DNA from 3 places in the Lysinibacillus sp. FN11 genome. Region 3 is predicted to be linked to each of the others. Evidence: a T-box and tRNA genes for the amino acid it is inferred to sense, from the RefSeq annotation. Region 3 holds a T-box; the other regions hold tRNA genes.

Region 1 (5,229 bases), 430 kb from region 3:
AAAATCGATTCCCTGAGTAGCGGCGAGCGAAACGGGAAGAGCCCAAACCAAGAGGCTTGCCTCTTGGGGTTGTAGGACACTCAATACGGAGTTACAAAAGAGCGAGTTAGATGAAGCGACTTGGAAAGGTCCGCCAGAGCAGGTAAAAGCCCTGTAGTCGAAAGTTCGTTCTCTCCTGAGTGGATCCTGAGTACGGCGGAACACGTGAAATTCCGTCGGAATCCGGGAGGACCATCTCCCAAGGCTAAATACTACCTAGTGACCGATAGTGAACCAGTACCGTGAGGGAAAGGTGAAAAGCACCCCGGAAGGGGAGTGAAAGAGATCCTGAAACCGTGTGCCTACAAGTAGTTAGAGCCCGTTAATGGGTGATAGCGTGCCTTTTGTAGAATGAACCGGCGAGTTACGATTACGTGCAAGGTTAAGCTTTAGAAGGCGGAGCCGCAGCGAAAGCGAGTCTGAATAGGGCGAAATAGTACGTGGTCGTAGACCCGAAACCAGGTGATCTACCCATGTCCAGGGTGAAGGTGAGGTAACACTTACTGGAGGCCCGAACCCACGCACGTTGAAAAGTGCGGGGATGAGGTGTGGGTAGCGGAGAAATTCCAATCGAACTTGGAGATAGCTGGTTCTCTCCGAAATAGCTTTAGGGCTAGCCTCGTGATGAGAATACTGGAGGTAGAGCACTGTTTGGACTAGGGGGCCATCCCGGTTTACCGAATTCAGACAAACTCCGAATGCCAGATATTTATACACGGGAGTCAGACTGCGAGTGATAAGATCCGTAGTCAAAAGGGAAACAGCCCAGACCACCAGCTAAGGTCCCAAAGTAATCGTTAAGTGGAAAAGGATGTGGCGTTGCACAGACAACCAGGATGTTGGCTTAGAAGCAGCCATCATTTAAAGAGTGCGTAATAGCTCACTGGTCGAGTGACGCTGCGCCGAAAATGTATCGGGGCTAAACGATTCACCGAAGCTGTGGATTGACATCTACGATGTCAGTGGTAGGAGAGCGTTCTAAGTGCGTTGAAGTCAGACCGGAAGGACTGGTGGAGCGCTTAGAAGTGAGAATGCCGGTATGAGTAGCGAAAGACGGGTGAGAATCCCGTCCACCGTATGACTAAGGTTTCCTGAGGAAGGCTCGTCCGCTCAGGGTTAGTCGGGACCTAAGCCGAGGCCGATAGGCGTAGGCGATGGACAACAGGCTGATATTCCTGTACCACCTCCTCACCGTTTGAGAAATGGGGGGACGCAGTAGGATAGGGTAAGCGCGCCGTTGGTTGTGCGCGTCCAAGCAGTAAGGCGTGTGTGTAGGCAAATCCGCACACTGTAACGTTGAGCTGTGATGGCGAGTCCGTATGGACGAAGTTCCTGATTTCACACTGCCAAGAAAAGCCTCTATCGAGGTGAGAGGTGCCCGTACCGCAAACCGACACAGGTAGTCGAGGAGAGAATCCTAAGGTGTGCGAGAGAACTCTCGTTAAGGAACTCGGCAAAATGACCCCGTAACTTCGGGAGAAGGGGTGCTCTTGAGCGTGCAAGCGCATGAGAGCCGCAGTGAATAGGCCCAGGCGACTGTTTAGCAAAAACACAGGTCTCTGCAAAACCGTAAGGTGACGTATAGGGGCTGACGCCTGCCCGGTGCTGGAAGGTTAAGAGGAGTGGTTAGCGCAAGCGAAGCTGCGAATTGAAGCCCCAGTAAACGGCGGCCGTAACTATAACGGTCCTAAGGTAGCGAAATTCCTTGTCGGGTAAGTTCCGACCCGCACGAAAGGCGTAACGATCTGGGCACTGTCTCAACGAGAGACTCGGTGAAATTATAGTACCTGTGAAGATGCAGGTTACCCGCGACAGGACGGAAAGACCCCGTGGAGCTTTACTGTAGCCTGATATTGAATTTTGGTACAACTTGTACAGGATAGGTAGGAGCCAGAGATCTCGGAGCGCCAGCTTCGAAGGAGGCGTCGGTGGGATACTACCCTGGTTGTATTGAAATTCTAACCCATGCCCCTTAGCGGGGCAGGAGACAGTGTCAGGCGGACAGTTTGACTGGGGCGGTCGCCTCCTAAAAGGTAACGGAGGCGCCCAAAGGTTCCCTCAGAATGGTTGGAAATCATTCGTAGAGTGTAAAGGCACAAGGGAGCTTGACTGCGAGACCTACAAGTCGAGCAGGGTCGAAAGACGGGCTTAGTGATCCGGTGGTTCCGCATGGAAGGGCCATCGCTCAACGGATAAAAGCTACCCCGGGGATAACAGGCTTATCTCCCCCAAGAGTCCACATCGACGGGGAGGTTTGGCACCTCGATGTCGGCTCATCGCATCCTGGGGCTGTAGTCGGTCCCAAGGGTTGGGCTGTTCGCCCATTAAAGCGGTACGCGAGCTGGGTTCAGAACGTCGTGAGACAGTTCGGTCCCTATCCGTCGTGGGCGTAGGAAATTTGAGAGGAGCTGTCCTTAGTACGAGAGGACCGGGATGGACACACCGCTGGTGTACCAGTTGTCTTGCCAAAGGCATCGCTGGGTAGCTATGTGTGGACGGGATAAGTGCTGAAAGCATCTAAGCATGAAGCCCCCTCAAGATGAGATTTCCCATTACGCAAGTAAGTAAGATCCCTCAAAGACGATGAGGTAGATAGGTTCGAGGTGAAAGTGTGGTGACACATGGAGCTGACGAATACTAATCGATCGAGGACTTAACCAAAAAAAGTTTGAAACATTCAATGCACCGTTTATCCAGTTTTGAAAGAACAAATCTTTCAATAAAAAAGAGAGCTTCAAGACACAAGTAGTACAAGGAAGCAAACGAGTGATTGAAGGAGCGTACTTTTGTACGTGACTGATTGAACGAGAGCAGCTGACGCAGTAATACGCCGTGTATTGGAGGTCGAATAAGTCTAGTGATGATGGCAAAGAGGTCACACCCGTTCCCATACCGAACACGGAAGTTAAGCTCTTTAGCGCCGATGGTAGTTGGGGGCTTCCCCCTGTGAGAGTAGGACGTCGCTAGGCATAATACCCAGGAGGATTAGCTCAGCTGGGAGAGCATCTGCCTTACAAGCAGAGGGTCGGCGGTTCGAGCCCGTCATCCTCCACCATATGCCGGTTTAGCTCAGCAGGTAGAGCAACTGACTTGTAATCAGTAGGTCGTGGGTTCGATTCCTATAGCCGGCACCATTTTTTCGAGCCATTAGCTCAGTTGGTAGAGCATCTGACTTTTAATCAGAGGGTCGAAGGTTCGAGTCCTTCATGGCTCACCATTTTTAAATAATAATAAGCGGGTGTGGCGGAATTGGCAGACGCACTAGACTTAGGATCTAGCGCCGCAAGGCGTGGGGGTTCGACTCCCTTCACCCGCACCATTATTTTCATTGCCAGATAAAAAAACTTATGCACATGCGGAAGTAGTTCAGTGGTAGAACACCACCTTGCCAAGGTGGGGGTCGCGAGTTCGAACCTCGTCTTCCGCTCCAAATGTGCCGGGGTGGCGGAACTGGCAGACGCACAGGACTTAAAATCCTGCGGTAGGTGACTACCGTACCGGTTCGATTCCGGTCCTCGGCACCATTTTAAATGCGCCCGTAGCTCAATTGGATAGAGCGTCTGACTACGGATCAGAAGGTTATGGGTTCGACTCCTGTCGGGCGCGCCAAAAGAACAACGGGAAGTAGCTCAGCTTGGTAGAGCACTTGGTTTGGGACCAAGGGGTCGCAGGTTCGAATCCTGTCTTCCCGACCATTTCCAAAAAAATTATGGGGCCTTAGCTCAGCTGGGAGAGCGCCTGCCTTGCACGCAGGAGGTCAGCGGTTCGATCCCGCTAGGCTCCACCATAAGTAAATTAACCAGTATAAAGATCCTGGCGGCGTAGCTCAGCTGGCTAGAGCGTACGGTTCATACCCGTAAGGTCGGGGGTTCGATCCCCTCTGCCGCCATCTTAAAGGACCTTTAGCTCAGTTGGTTAGAGCAGACGGCTCATAACCGTCCGGTCGCAGGTTCGAGTCCTGCAAGGTCCACCATTTATATATTGTAACGGAGGTATACCCAAGTCTGGCTGAAGGGATCGGTCTTGAAAACCGACAGGCGGGTAACACCGCGCGGGGGTTCGAATCCCTCTACCTCCTCCAGTTTTAAATTTTTATAAATGGTGCTTTAAAAACTCGAAACAGCATAAAATTATCGCGGGGTGGAGCAGTGGTAGCTCGTCGGGCTCATAACCCGAAGGTCGTTGGTTCAAATCCAGCCCCCGCAACCAAAAGGTCCCGTGGTGTAGCGGTTAACATGCCTGCCTGTCACGCAGGAGATCGCCGGTTCGATCCCGGTCGGGACCGCCATTTTTAAAATAAAAGTCATGAGAAGCAAAAGAATGAGTAAGCTTAGCATGGACGAAATGGGTCAGTAGCTCAGTTGGTAGAGCATTAGATTGAAGCTCTAAGTGTCGGCGGTTCGATTCCGTCCTGACCCACCATTTATGCGGGTGTAGTTTAATGGTAAAACCTCAGCCTTCCAAGCTGATGTCGTGGGTTCGATTCCCATCACCCGCTCCAAGGGCCTATAGCTCAGCTGGTTAGAGCGCACGCCTGATAAGCGTGAGGTCGATGGTTCGAGTCCATTTAGGCCCACCATTATTCCGAAGTAGCTCAGTTGGTAGTAGCACCTGACTGTTAATCAGGTTGTCGCAGGTTCGAGTCCTGCCTTCGGAGCCATTTTTATTTTGGGGAAGTACTCAAGAGGCTGAAGAGGCGCCCCTGCTAAGGGTGTAGGTCGGGTAACCGGCGCGAGGGTTCAAATCCCTCCTTCTCCGCCATGGGCCCGTTGGTCAAGTGGTTAAGACACCGCCCTTTCACGGCGGTAACACGGGTTCGAATCCCGTACGGGTCATACTAAAAACAGTAGATGCATTTGCATCTACTGTTTTTTGATATTCATAGATACAAAATTTACTCTTGATTCAATGCATTTTCATCCATATAAACCACTTCCCAGATATGCCCATCTACATCTTGAAAACCCCGACCATACATAAATCCGTGATCTTGTGGTTCACTATATGGTTTACCACCAGAGGCAAGTGCCTTATTCACTAATTGATCTACTTGTTCTCGGCTTTCAGCAGAAAGACATAAGATTGCTTCTGCAGAAGTAGTAGTATCTGTAACTTCTTTCTTACTAAATCCTTTAAATCGTTCTTCAACCATTATTAATGCGAAGATATTTTCACTAATAATCATTGAGG
Region 2 (5,229 bases), 1.8 Mb from region 3:
CACCAGTTGTAGCACGCAAACTAGGGCTTGAGCTAACATTATTTTTATCAACTTTTCTCTTGGCCTTAGGAATTGTCCTACGTTCACTTGGTACGACAGAATTACTTCTATTGGGTACTGTGTTAATTGGCGTAGCCATTTCTTTTGGAAATGTACTAATTCCAGGATTATTAAAATTAAAATTTCCATATCATGTGGGTTTATTAATGGCCTTTTTCACCATGTCCATGAATTTTACTGCTGGCCTTGGAGCTGGTATTAGCTATCCGATAGCTAATTCATCGTTAGGCTGGCAAGGTGCGCTTTCCATTGCACTCATACTCGTTCTAATTACAATCCTAATTTGGATACCTCAACTAAAGTCAAATTACCCAGAACCAGTTACTACATCTAAAAAGACCAGTACACCTTTATGGAAATCACCTGTTACTTGGGCTGTCACAGGGGCAATGGGTTTACAGTCTTTATTATTCTATACAACAGCAGCGTGGATACCTGAGATCTATATTGCTCAAGGTTTAGCGCCTGATAAAGCTGGCTGGATGTTTTCAATCATGCAATTCTCACAAGTACCAATGGCTTTGGCAGTGCCTATTATTGCAGGTAAAATTACTTCTCAACGCCCACTTGTATTGATGTTTACATCCTTCTATTTAGTAGGCTTTGTTGGAGTTGTCATGGAATGGACAAGTCTTGGGGTCCTGTGGATGGTTCTTCTAGGGTTAGCAGGTGGTTCTTCATTCGCCCTAGCAATGATGTTCTTCACTCTCCGTACTCGTACTGCATTTGAAGCAGCAGATTTATCAGGCTTTGCACAATCTTTGGGTTATTTATTTGCCGCAATTGGTCCTATTCTTTTTGGCTACTTGCATGATTTATTTGGTGGTTGGAATATTGCGGGATGGCTCTTTGTCGTTGTGGCAATTTTACTCTTCTTTTGCTCAATGAGAGCTTCTAAGGATGAATATGTGCATTAAAATTAAATAAAGCAGGTGGTTCAGCTTCCTCCATCTGCTTTTTTTCTATATAGTGTTTACACATTACTTAATTGTCGAGTTGCTGGATTAATGTTAGCAATTCAGCAAGGCATTCTGATGCTTCATTATTACGAGCTGTTATAGTAGAAAAAATAGGAACAGCCTCTTGTAAAAGCAAATAACTATAATAGTAATAGCCTACAAAAGCTTGCTTTCCATAGCCCTTTGGCGTTTCTTCCTCCCACTCCTGCTCATCATTGTCCTCATTTTCTACCCATAAATAGTTGACGTCTAATAGCTCCTGCATATTTTTAACAGTATTGACTGGGTCGAGATAATCTTTCGTAATAGCATGTGCCACAGCTAAATATAATTGTATTTCTTGTAAGGAGACAAACTCCAATTTTTTACTAGTAAGCTTTTTTAACAGGACAAGCAAAACCCATGGTGTCACCTGCCACAGTGTACCTTGATGTTCGATTAATTCAGCTAGTTGTGTGTATTGCTCCTGTTCTATCAGCTTAGGAATGGCTGTACCTCTACCATAAGGTGTCGTCAATTGTCTTCAGGGGATATTGGGAATTTGCTGATCTAACATAGTAAGCCCTCTCTCATCAAAAGTGTTGAAAGTAAACAATTCCTTTACACTAATAGCATGGTTTTTGATAAAAATAATTTGGTGTATGATATATATTTACATAGGGTTTATGGAATATGTGAGTTGTGGCAGGGGAAAGTGGTGGGATTAACCATGTCCAGTTGCCAGTAACTTCTCTTCCTGTTGATTTTTCAGCCTCCTCAAACAATCTAAACTGCTGAGCTGCTGTATGATGATCAACAATGCTCACACCCTCTTCTTTAAATGAGTGAAGAACAGCAATATTAAGTTCTACTAAAGCGCGATCACGCCAAAGAGACGCTTGTTTGGTTGTATCAAGATTAAAAATCTCTGCAATTGCAGGTAACATATTATAACGATCATGATCTGCTAAATTTCGTGCACCAATCTCTGTTCCCATATACCAGCCGTTAAATGGAGCTGCTTGAAAATCAATTCCAGCCATTTGAAAACGCATACTCGAAATAATAGGTACAGCATACCACTTCATTCCTAATTTCTCCACATCGATTGACTCTGGATGGCGGATTGAAACCTCTACTACATTTTCTTCAGGAATTACAAACATTTGAGGAGCACGATCATCCACCTGTATAACGATTGGTAGTACATCAAAATCAGTTCCTTTACCTTTCCATCCTAACGACTCACACACTTTTGTAAATTTAGTGGACTGCGAATCTCCAATAATGCCTGCCTCTGTTTCATAGCCTGCATAACGAATTAGTTGATGATTCCAAATCCGTACTCTATCTGAAGCAAACACTGTTATAGTTGGACGGATTTTCCCATGATTTGTCGCATAATCAATATGTTCTAGTAATTTTTGAAAAATAGCCTTTTCATCTAAAACATCACGTGCATCTACTACATGCAGTGACTGCCAAAACAGACGTCCAATACACTTATTGCTATTTCGCCATGCCACCCGTGCGCCAAAAACTAGCTCCTCTGTTGTTGGGTGATATTCACCTGCATCCTTAACTGCCTGTAATCTATTCTTTAACCAAAATTCTGATTCATTTTGTTCTGTCTGATATAGACTTAAAAATTGCTGTATCTCCTGTATATTCATATCGATTCCTCCACTTATCCTCATATTAGAGGAACAAAACCACAAGCACCACGAAAATAGTAATTGAAAAAACATACATATTTTATATATGAAATAGTTTGTTCAAATTTACTCTATAGACTCTCTTTCTTAAGAGAATGTAAGGGAGAGGGATCCTAACTATTGTAAAAAGTCTACATTAATCATGTAACCTTCATAGTGTTGTAGCAAAGCAATCAATAGAATTTTTTGTGAAAGATAAAAGTCTTTCCATTTTAGGCTACTTACATGCTGCTGACGCTTGGCTTTCACGCTGCGGTTAGCCTCTTTCTGGCTAACCCCGGCAATCAAGTAGTCTTCCTCATTTATCCCACAAATAAATTGAAGGTGTTCACTTATGGATGGCTGTTGTAACTGATTCCCTACTCCACATTGAAAATAAGAGCTTATCTCCTCTAAGCATACCGATAATGGGCTTTTTGATCGCTATGCTACTATGAAAAAAGTAAAGTAAAGACACTTTGCAGAAAAGTTAATTGTAGTGGAGCCAGCGTCACAGATGAGACCCTGGAGCAAACGTAAATGAGTGAAGTGGCTCATCGGACGCCCTCTGGAAAGGAAACTGGCGGAACGGAAATCAACCTCTTACCTTGCTAATAGGTGTCTTTTTCTGCTAGTGATCTTTTCTCAACAACATGAAAAAGGAGAATAGAAAAAAGCATGTAACACACATCTGTGCTACATGCTTGATGACCCGTACGGGATTCGAACCCGTGTTACCGCCGTGAAAGGGCGGTGTCTTAACCACTTGACCAACGGGCCGTGGCTCCGAAGGCAGGACTCGAACCTGCGACAACCTGATTAACAGTCAGGTGCTACTACCAACTGAGCTACTTCGGAATAATGATGGGCCTAAATGGACTCGAACCATCGACCTCACGCTTATCAGGCGTGCGCTCTAACCAGCTGAGCTATAGGCCCATTTTGGAGCGGGTGATGAGAATCGAACTCACGACATCAGCTTGGAAGGCTGAGGTTTTACCATTAAACTACACCCGCAATAATGGTGGGTCAGGACGGAATCGAACCGCCGACACTTAGAGCTTCAATCTAATGCTCTACCAACTGAGCTACTGACCCGAAAAATGGAGGAGGTAGAGGGATTCGAACCCCCGCGCGGTGTTACCCGCCTGTCGGTTTTCAAGACCGATCCCTTCAGCCAGACTTGGGTATACCTCCAAAAATATTACAATGGTGGAGCCTAGCGGGATCGAACCGCTGACCTCCTGCGTGCAAGGCAGGCGCTCTCCCAGCTGAGCTAAGGCCCCATTTATCATGAAAGATGGTCGGAATGACAGGATTCGAACCTACGACCCCTTGGTCCCAAACCAAGTGCTCTACCAAGCTGAGCTACATTCCGTAAACATGATTTTATTGGCGCGCCCGACAGGAGTCGAACCCATAACCTTCTGATCCGTAGTCAGACGCTCTATCCAATTGAGCTACGGGCGCATGCTAATTAAAAAATGATGAGCCATGAAGGACTCGAACCTTCGACCCTCTGATTAAAAGTCAGATGCTCTACCAACTGAGCTAATGGCTCATGAAATTAAAAATGGCTGGGGTACTAGGATTCGAACCTAGGCATGACGGAATCAAAATCCGTTGCCTTACCGCTTGGCTATACCCCAATTTTAAAATGGGGCGACTGATGGGAATCGAACCCACGAATGTCGGAACCACAATCCGATGCGTTAACCACTTCGCCACAATCGCCACTATATAAATTATATTAGCTGTATTATGAACGAGTACCTCAATACCTGGCAGGGGCAGTAGGAATCGAACCCACACCAAAGGTTTTGGAGACCTCTATTCTACCGTTGAACTATGCCCCTAAAATGGTGGAGGGGGACGGATTCGAACCGCCGAACCCTAAGGAGCGGATTTACAGTCCGCCGCGTTTAGCCACTTCGCTACCCCTCCAAGGGAATGGTGCCGGCGATAGGAGTCGAACCCACGACCTACTGATTACAAGTCAGTTGCTCTACCAACTGAGCTACACCGGCAATAATAATGGCGGTCCCGACCGGGATCGAACCGGCGATCTCCTGCGTGACAGGCAGGCATGTTAACCGCTACACCACGGGACCAAAATGGTGGAGGATGACGGGCTCGAACCGCCGACCCCCTGCTTGTAAGGCAGGTGCTCTCCCAGCTGAGCTAATCCTCCACAAAAAATAAGCGAAGCGACGTCCTACTCTCACAGGGGGAAGCCCCCAACTACCATCGGCGCTAAAGAGCTTAACTTCCGTGTTCGGTATGGGAACGGGTGTGACCTCTTTGCCATCATCACTTCACTTATTCAGCTGAAAGACTTATTCTTTCAAAACTGGATAAACGATACATTGAATGTTTCAAACTTTTTTGGTTAAGTCCTCGATCGATTAGTATTCGTCAGCTCCATGTGTCACCACACTTCCACCTCGAACCTATCTACCTCATCGTCTTTGAGGGATCTTACTTACTTGCGTAATGGGAAATCTCATCTTGAGGGGGGCTTCATGCTTAGATGCTTT
Region 3 (5,229 bases):
CATAACGAAGATTTATTATGGGTAGATTTATATGCCTATAGTTATAATGAATTGAACAATATAGCAGATGTATTTGGCTTTCATCCACTATCAGTTGAAGATTGCTTACATGAAGGCTCACGTCCAAAAATGGATAGTTATGGTGATTATAAATTTTTTGTGCTCCATGCACCAATCTATAATGAGAAAAGTAACAATGAAATTACAACAGTTGAGTTAAATATTTTTATGGGACCAAACTATATTGTGACTGTGCATAAACAAAAGTTGCAATGGCTAGGGAAAATGGAGAATGTTTGTGTCAATAGCCCAAGATATTTAGAAAAGGGTACTGATTTTTTATTGCATACTATTATTGACGGTATTACAGACGAATACTTCCCAGTATTAGAACGAATTCGCGCACGTATAGATGAACTAGAAGAAGAAATTTATGACTATCAACCAAAAGTGGTGACAGAGGAATTTCTTGCGTTGAAGCGGACAATTATTTTAATTCGTCAGGCCATTATGCCACAAAGGAGAATTTTTTCTACAATCAATGGCCAGTGGAAATTTGACATTCAAGAAGAAAATATTCCATTCTATAAAGATTTGAATGACCATCTAGAACGTATTGTCGACTCCACAGAGACATATCGCGATTTAGTGAACAGCACGCTTGATACGTATTTTTCAATTATCAGTGGGAAATCCATTGAAAAGCTGAATTTATTAACGGTCATTTCGACAATTATGTTACCACTATCAGTAATTACTAGTTTTTTTGGAATGAATGTACCTTTACCTTATCAAGATACCCCTTATACAACGATTGCAATTAGCGCCTTCTTAGTTATTTTTACATGGGGTATGTGGATATATTTCAAAAAAATGATTGCTTAGTTAGTGTTAGTCATACTAGTACTAATTGACAGCGCAATAGATTTTTTTTATAATTTTCGATAGAAAAAGTAAAAACGATGATGGAAAAAGTACGTATTTGTGTGTGTACAAGAAAGGGATTTCTAGGCTGAAAAAATCCTCACAACAGCAAATGCCGAAAGCTACTCCAGAGTGCAGCTAATCCCTGCCGTTCACTGACGTTACAAGTGCTAAAGAGGTAAGTAAGATTTTTACTTACAACTAGGGTGGTACCGCGAGACTAATGACAAGTCCTCGTCCCTTTTTGGGGATGAGGGCTTTTTTTATTTTCTTCGGTAGATCGCAGGACTCGTATCGTGATTTTACAATATAAAATAGGAGGAATTTATCCGATGAAAGCAGTAGATATTCGCCGTATGTATTTGGAATTTTTTAAAGAAAAGGGGCATCATCATGAGCCCTCAGCACCACTTGTGCCAATAAATGATCCATCACTTCTTTGGATCAACTCAGGTGTTGCAACTTTGAAACCATATTTTGATGGCCGTATTATCCCTGATAATCCACGTATTACAAATGCACAAAAATCGATTCGTACCAACGATATTGAAAACGTTGGGAAAACAGCTCGACACCATACATTCTTTGAAATGTTAGGAAACTTCTCTATTGGTGACTACTTTAAAAAAGAAGCAATTCATTACGCTTGGGAGTTTTTAACAGATAAAAAATGGATGGGCTTTGATCCATCATTATTATCTATCACGATTCACCCTGAAGATCAGGAAGCTTATGATGTTTGGCATCAGGAAATCGGTATTCCAGAAGAACGTTTAATTCGTTTAGAAGGGAACTTCTGGGATATCGGAGAAGGTCCATCTGGTCCGAACTCAGAGATTTTTTATGATCGCGGCGTAGAATACGGCTCAGATGAAAATGATCCTGAAATGTATCCAGGAGGAGAAAATGAGCGTTACCTTGAAATTTGGAACCTTGTGTTCTCTCAATTTAACCATAATCCTGATGGCACTTACACGCCACTACCAAAGCAAAATATTGATACAGGTATGGGCTTAGAACGTATTGTGTCCGTCGTGCAAAATGTACCAACAAACTTTGATACTGATTTATTTATGCCAATCATTGAAAAAATCGAGGAATTTGCCAACCGTAAATATAAACGACCTGGCGAAGTAGACTTAAATGAAATCTTTGGCTCAGAAGAAGATATTAATACACCATTTAAAGTGATTGCAGACCATATCCGTACAGTAGCATTTGCTATAGGTGATGGTGCCCTGCCATCAAACGAAGGCCGTGGCTATGTATTACGTCGTTTACTACGTCGTGCGGTTCGCTATGCTAAACAAATTGGCATTGAAAAACCATTTATGTTTGAACTTGTACCAACTGTGGGTAAAATTATGGAAGACTTCTATCCAGAAGTGACAGAGAAAAGCGAATTTATTCAACGTGTCATTAAAAATGAAGAAATTCGTTTCCATGAAACATTAGATGGTGGTTTAGCTATCTTTAATGAAGTAGTGGAATCTCAAAAAGCAGTCGGTCATGATTACATCCCAGGAGCAGATGCTTTCCGTTTATATGATACTTATGGTTTCCCAATCGAGCTAACGGAAGAATATGCAGAGGAAGTAGGCATGAAAGTAGATCATGAAGGTTTTGAGGCAGCGATGGAAGAGCAACGTGAACGCGCGCGTGCTGCACGACAAGATGTTGATTCGATGCAAGTGCAGAATGAAGTATTAGCAAACTTAACGGTTGCTAGTGAATTTGTTGGCTATGATACGTTAACTGTTAATACTGAAATCGCTGCAATGATCGTCAATGGTCAAGTTGCGAAAGTCGCTTCAGAAGGTCAGGAAGCATTGGTTATTTTAGCAAAGACACCATTCTACGCTGAAATGGGAGGCCAAATTGCCGATAGTGGTACTATTTCAAATGATAGCTTTACGGCTGTCGTAAAAGATGTTCAAAAAGCACCGAATGGTCAACCGCTTCATACAGTAGTAGTTGAATCTGGGGAAATGCATGTGGAAGATGCAGTGCAAGCAGTGGTCAATCGTGATGACCGCAATTTAATCATTAAAAACCATACGGCAACACATATTATGCAACGTGCATTAAAAGATGTGCTAGGTGATCATGTAAACCAAGCTGGATCATATGTAGGACCTGACCGTTTACGTTTTGATTTCTCTCACTTTGGTCAAGTTACAAAAGAAGAATTACAACAAATTGAACGTATTGTAAATGAAAAAGTGTGGGATGATATAGAGGTCATTATTGAAGAAAAAGGCATTGATGAAGCAAAAGCAATGGGTGCTATGGCATTATTCGGTGAAAAATATGGAGATGTTGTACGTGTAGTATCCATCGGAGATTATTCGATTGAGCTATGTGGTGGTATCCATGTTAAACGCTCTTCTGAAATTGGCTTCTTTAAAATTGTTTCAGAAGGTGGTATCGGTGCAGGTACTCGTCGTATAGAAGCTGTTACAGGAAAAGTTGCTTATGAAGCAGTAAAAGAAGAAGAAGCATTATTAAATGATGCAGCAGCATTATTAAAAGCAAATGCTAAAGATATTGTCACAAAAATACAGGCATTACAAGCAGACTACAAAGAATTACAACGTGAAAACGAAGCATTATCTCAAAAAATTGCCAATGCTCAGGCTGGGGCAATTGTTGATGCAGCACAAACAATTGGAGATGTCACAGTTCTTTCTACAAAGGTAGAAGCAAAAGACAATAACCAACTGCGTCAGATGATGGATGATTTGAAGGCGAAAATGCCAAAGGCTGTTATCGTTCTTGGAGCAGTGGATGGCGATAAGGTTATGCTATGTGCTGGAGTATCAAAAGAATTAGTTGGTGGCAATTACCATGCTGGAAATATCGTGAAAATGGTTGCGGAAGCATGTGGTGGTAAAGGTGGCGGTCGTCCGGATATGGCGATGGCAGGTGCAAAAGATGCATCAAAACTTGATGAAGCACTACTTTCTGTGTATGATTATGTTAAATCCATTTAATTAATTCACCAAAACATGTTATAATAAAGAGAAATTGGAGATGAGCTTGTTTGCACATCTCCTTATTTCTGAAAGCGAGGTGCTGGTCATGAGTTCATTTGATCAAACGATGAAATTTAATTTTCCAGAAGAATCAATGGAACAGGAAGTCAAGCAGGTAATGTTGAAAGTTCATTCTTCATTAGAGGAAAAGGGATATAACCCTATCAATCAGATTGTTGGTTACTTACTTTCTGGTGATCCGGCGTATATTCCTCGCCATCAGGATGCTCGTAATTTAATTCGCAAGCTTGAGCGTGACGAAATTCTAGAGGAGCTTGTTAAATTTTATATCAAAAAGAATAACGAGGACTAGAAATGAGAATTATGGGATTAGACGTTGGGTCAAAAACTGTGGGTGTTGCTGTAAGTGATGCACTTGGTTGGACCGCCCAAGGTATTGAAACCGTAAAAATTGATGAGGCAAATGGTGAGTTCGGTATTGACCGTATCTCTGAGCTAGTAAAGGAATATACTATAACAGAATTTGTTGTAGGTTTTCCAAAAAACATGAATAATACGGTTGGACCGCGTGGAGAGGCTTCTGAGAACTATAAAAAGCTATTAGAAGAGCATTTCTCACTACCGGTCAAATTATGGGATGAACGTTTAACGACGATGGCTGCTGAACGTATGCTGATCGAAGCGGACGTGAGTCGCAAAAAGCGCAAGCAGGTCATTGATAAAATGGCAGCTGTGATGATTTTACAAGGCTACTTAGATAGCAAAAATTAATTGATGAGGTGACTATGCATGGCACACGAGCATAACCATGAGGAAGAACTACATGTTCAACACATTACAGTGATTGACGAAAACGGAAACGAGCAGCTTTGTGAAGTGATTCACGTTCATGAATCTCCAGAGTTTGGCAAATCATATGTGTTTTACTCAATGGTAGGCGCAGAGGAAGATGAAGATGGCTCAGTTGAAATCTTTGTATCTTCATTTGTACCATCTGAAAATGGTGAAGATGGTGAATTAACACCAATCGAAACTGAAGCAGAGTGGGATATGGTAGAGGACGTTTTAAACGCTTTAGAGGATGAAAACGAAGACTAATCTTCTAACTCAAAGCTTGGAACAAGGATCGCAGCTTGCAGTCCTTGTTCCTTTTTTATTGAAGCTTTTCTATTGTAGAAGGATTGTTAAATGGAGGAATGAATGCATTGTAGATGTGTGAATTTGATCCACAATTGTTGGGAAACGTTCATAAAGTTAGAGGATTCGCTTAGAATTAGAGTGGCACCGCTCCATGAATGGAGGCTCCGCT

The links. The T-box of region 3 lies ahead of alaS (alanine--tRNA ligase). A T-box ahead of a tRNA ligase gene usually reads a tRNA of that ligase, here a tRNA-Ala.
Region 1: it has a tRNA-Ala gene. The T-box ahead of alaS (alanine--tRNA ligase) is inferred to sense a tRNA for this amino acid. The anticodon was not compared.
Region 2: it has a tRNA-Ala gene. The T-box ahead of alaS (alanine--tRNA ligase) is inferred to sense a tRNA for this amino acid. The anticodon was not compared.

What each region holds. Positions count from the first base shown of each region.
Region 1 covers NZ_CP102383.1:3,170,785-3,176,013, reverse strand. The annotation lists rRNA gene NP781_RS16900 (23S ribosomal RNA) at 1-2,700, shown strand, start outside; rRNA gene rrf (5S ribosomal RNA) at 2,893-3,008, shown strand; tRNA gene NP781_RS16890 (tRNA-Val) at 3,019-3,094, shown strand; tRNA gene NP781_RS16885 (tRNA-Thr) at 3,098-3,173, shown strand; tRNA gene NP781_RS16880 (tRNA-Lys) at 3,181-3,256, shown strand; tRNA gene NP781_RS16875 (tRNA-Leu) at 3,274-3,358, shown strand; tRNA gene NP781_RS16870 (tRNA-Gly) at 3,395-3,469, shown strand; tRNA gene NP781_RS16865 (tRNA-Leu) at 3,475-3,563, shown strand; tRNA gene NP781_RS16860 (tRNA-Arg) at 3,572-3,648, shown strand; tRNA gene NP781_RS16855 (tRNA-Pro) at 3,658-3,734, shown strand; tRNA gene NP781_RS16850 (tRNA-Ala) at 3,751-3,826, shown strand; tRNA gene NP781_RS16845 (tRNA-Met) at 3,855-3,928, shown strand; tRNA gene NP781_RS16840 (tRNA-Ile) at 3,936-4,012, shown strand; tRNA gene NP781_RS16835 (tRNA-Ser) at 4,028-4,120, shown strand; tRNA gene NP781_RS16830 (tRNA-Met) at 4,174-4,248, shown strand; tRNA gene NP781_RS16825 (tRNA-Asp) at 4,252-4,327, shown strand; tRNA gene NP781_RS16820 (tRNA-Phe) at 4,386-4,461, shown strand; tRNA gene NP781_RS16815 (tRNA-Gly) at 4,467-4,540, shown strand; tRNA gene NP781_RS16810 (tRNA-Ile) at 4,542-4,618, shown strand; tRNA gene NP781_RS16805 (tRNA-Asn) at 4,623-4,699, shown strand; tRNA gene NP781_RS16800 (tRNA-Ser) at 4,710-4,800, shown strand; tRNA gene NP781_RS16795 (tRNA-Glu) at 4,803-4,874, shown strand; gene NP781_RS16790 (VOC family protein) at 4,934-5,229, opposite strand, start outside.
Region 2 covers NZ_CP102383.1:4,580,859-4,586,087, reverse strand. The annotation lists gene NP781_RS24010 (CynX/NimT family MFS transporter) at 1-977, shown strand, start outside; gene NP781_RS24005 (hypothetical protein) at 1,045-1,536, opposite strand; gene NP781_RS24000 (nitric oxide synthase oxygenase) at 1,625-2,671, opposite strand; gene NP781_RS23995 (hypothetical protein) at 2,831-3,001, opposite strand; tRNA gene NP781_RS23990 (tRNA-Glu) at 3,401-3,472, opposite strand; tRNA gene NP781_RS23985 (tRNA-Asn) at 3,474-3,550, opposite strand; tRNA gene NP781_RS23980 (tRNA-Ile) at 3,558-3,631, opposite strand; tRNA gene NP781_RS23975 (tRNA-Gly) at 3,636-3,709, opposite strand; tRNA gene NP781_RS23970 (tRNA-Phe) at 3,715-3,790, opposite strand; tRNA gene NP781_RS23965 (tRNA-Ser) at 3,797-3,889, opposite strand; tRNA gene NP781_RS23960 (tRNA-Ala) at 3,903-3,978, opposite strand; tRNA gene NP781_RS23955 (tRNA-Pro) at 3,994-4,070, opposite strand; tRNA gene NP781_RS23950 (tRNA-Arg) at 4,086-4,162, opposite strand; tRNA gene NP781_RS23945 (tRNA-Lys) at 4,181-4,253, opposite strand; tRNA gene NP781_RS23940 (tRNA-Gln) at 4,267-4,341, opposite strand; tRNA gene NP781_RS23935 (tRNA-His) at 4,351-4,426, opposite strand; tRNA gene NP781_RS23930 (tRNA-Trp) at 4,475-4,548, opposite strand; tRNA gene NP781_RS23925 (tRNA-Tyr) at 4,553-4,636, opposite strand; tRNA gene NP781_RS23920 (tRNA-Thr) at 4,644-4,719, opposite strand; tRNA gene NP781_RS23915 (tRNA-Asp) at 4,728-4,803, opposite strand; tRNA gene NP781_RS23910 (tRNA-Val) at 4,808-4,883, opposite strand; rRNA gene rrf (5S ribosomal RNA) at 4,895-5,010, opposite strand; rRNA gene NP781_RS23900 (23S ribosomal RNA) at 5,078-5,229, opposite strand, start outside.
Region 3 covers NZ_CP102383.1:2,737,800-2,743,028, reverse strand. The annotation lists gene corA (magnesium/cobalt transporter CorA) at 1-885, shown strand, start outside; T-box leader at 954-1,169, shown strand; gene alaS (alanine--tRNA ligase) at 1,257-3,917, shown strand; gene NP781_RS14675 (IreB family regulatory phosphoprotein) at 4,006-4,272, shown strand; gene ruvX (Holliday junction resolvase RuvX) at 4,275-4,691, shown strand; gene NP781_RS14665 (DUF1292 domain-containing protein) at 4,710-5,018, shown strand.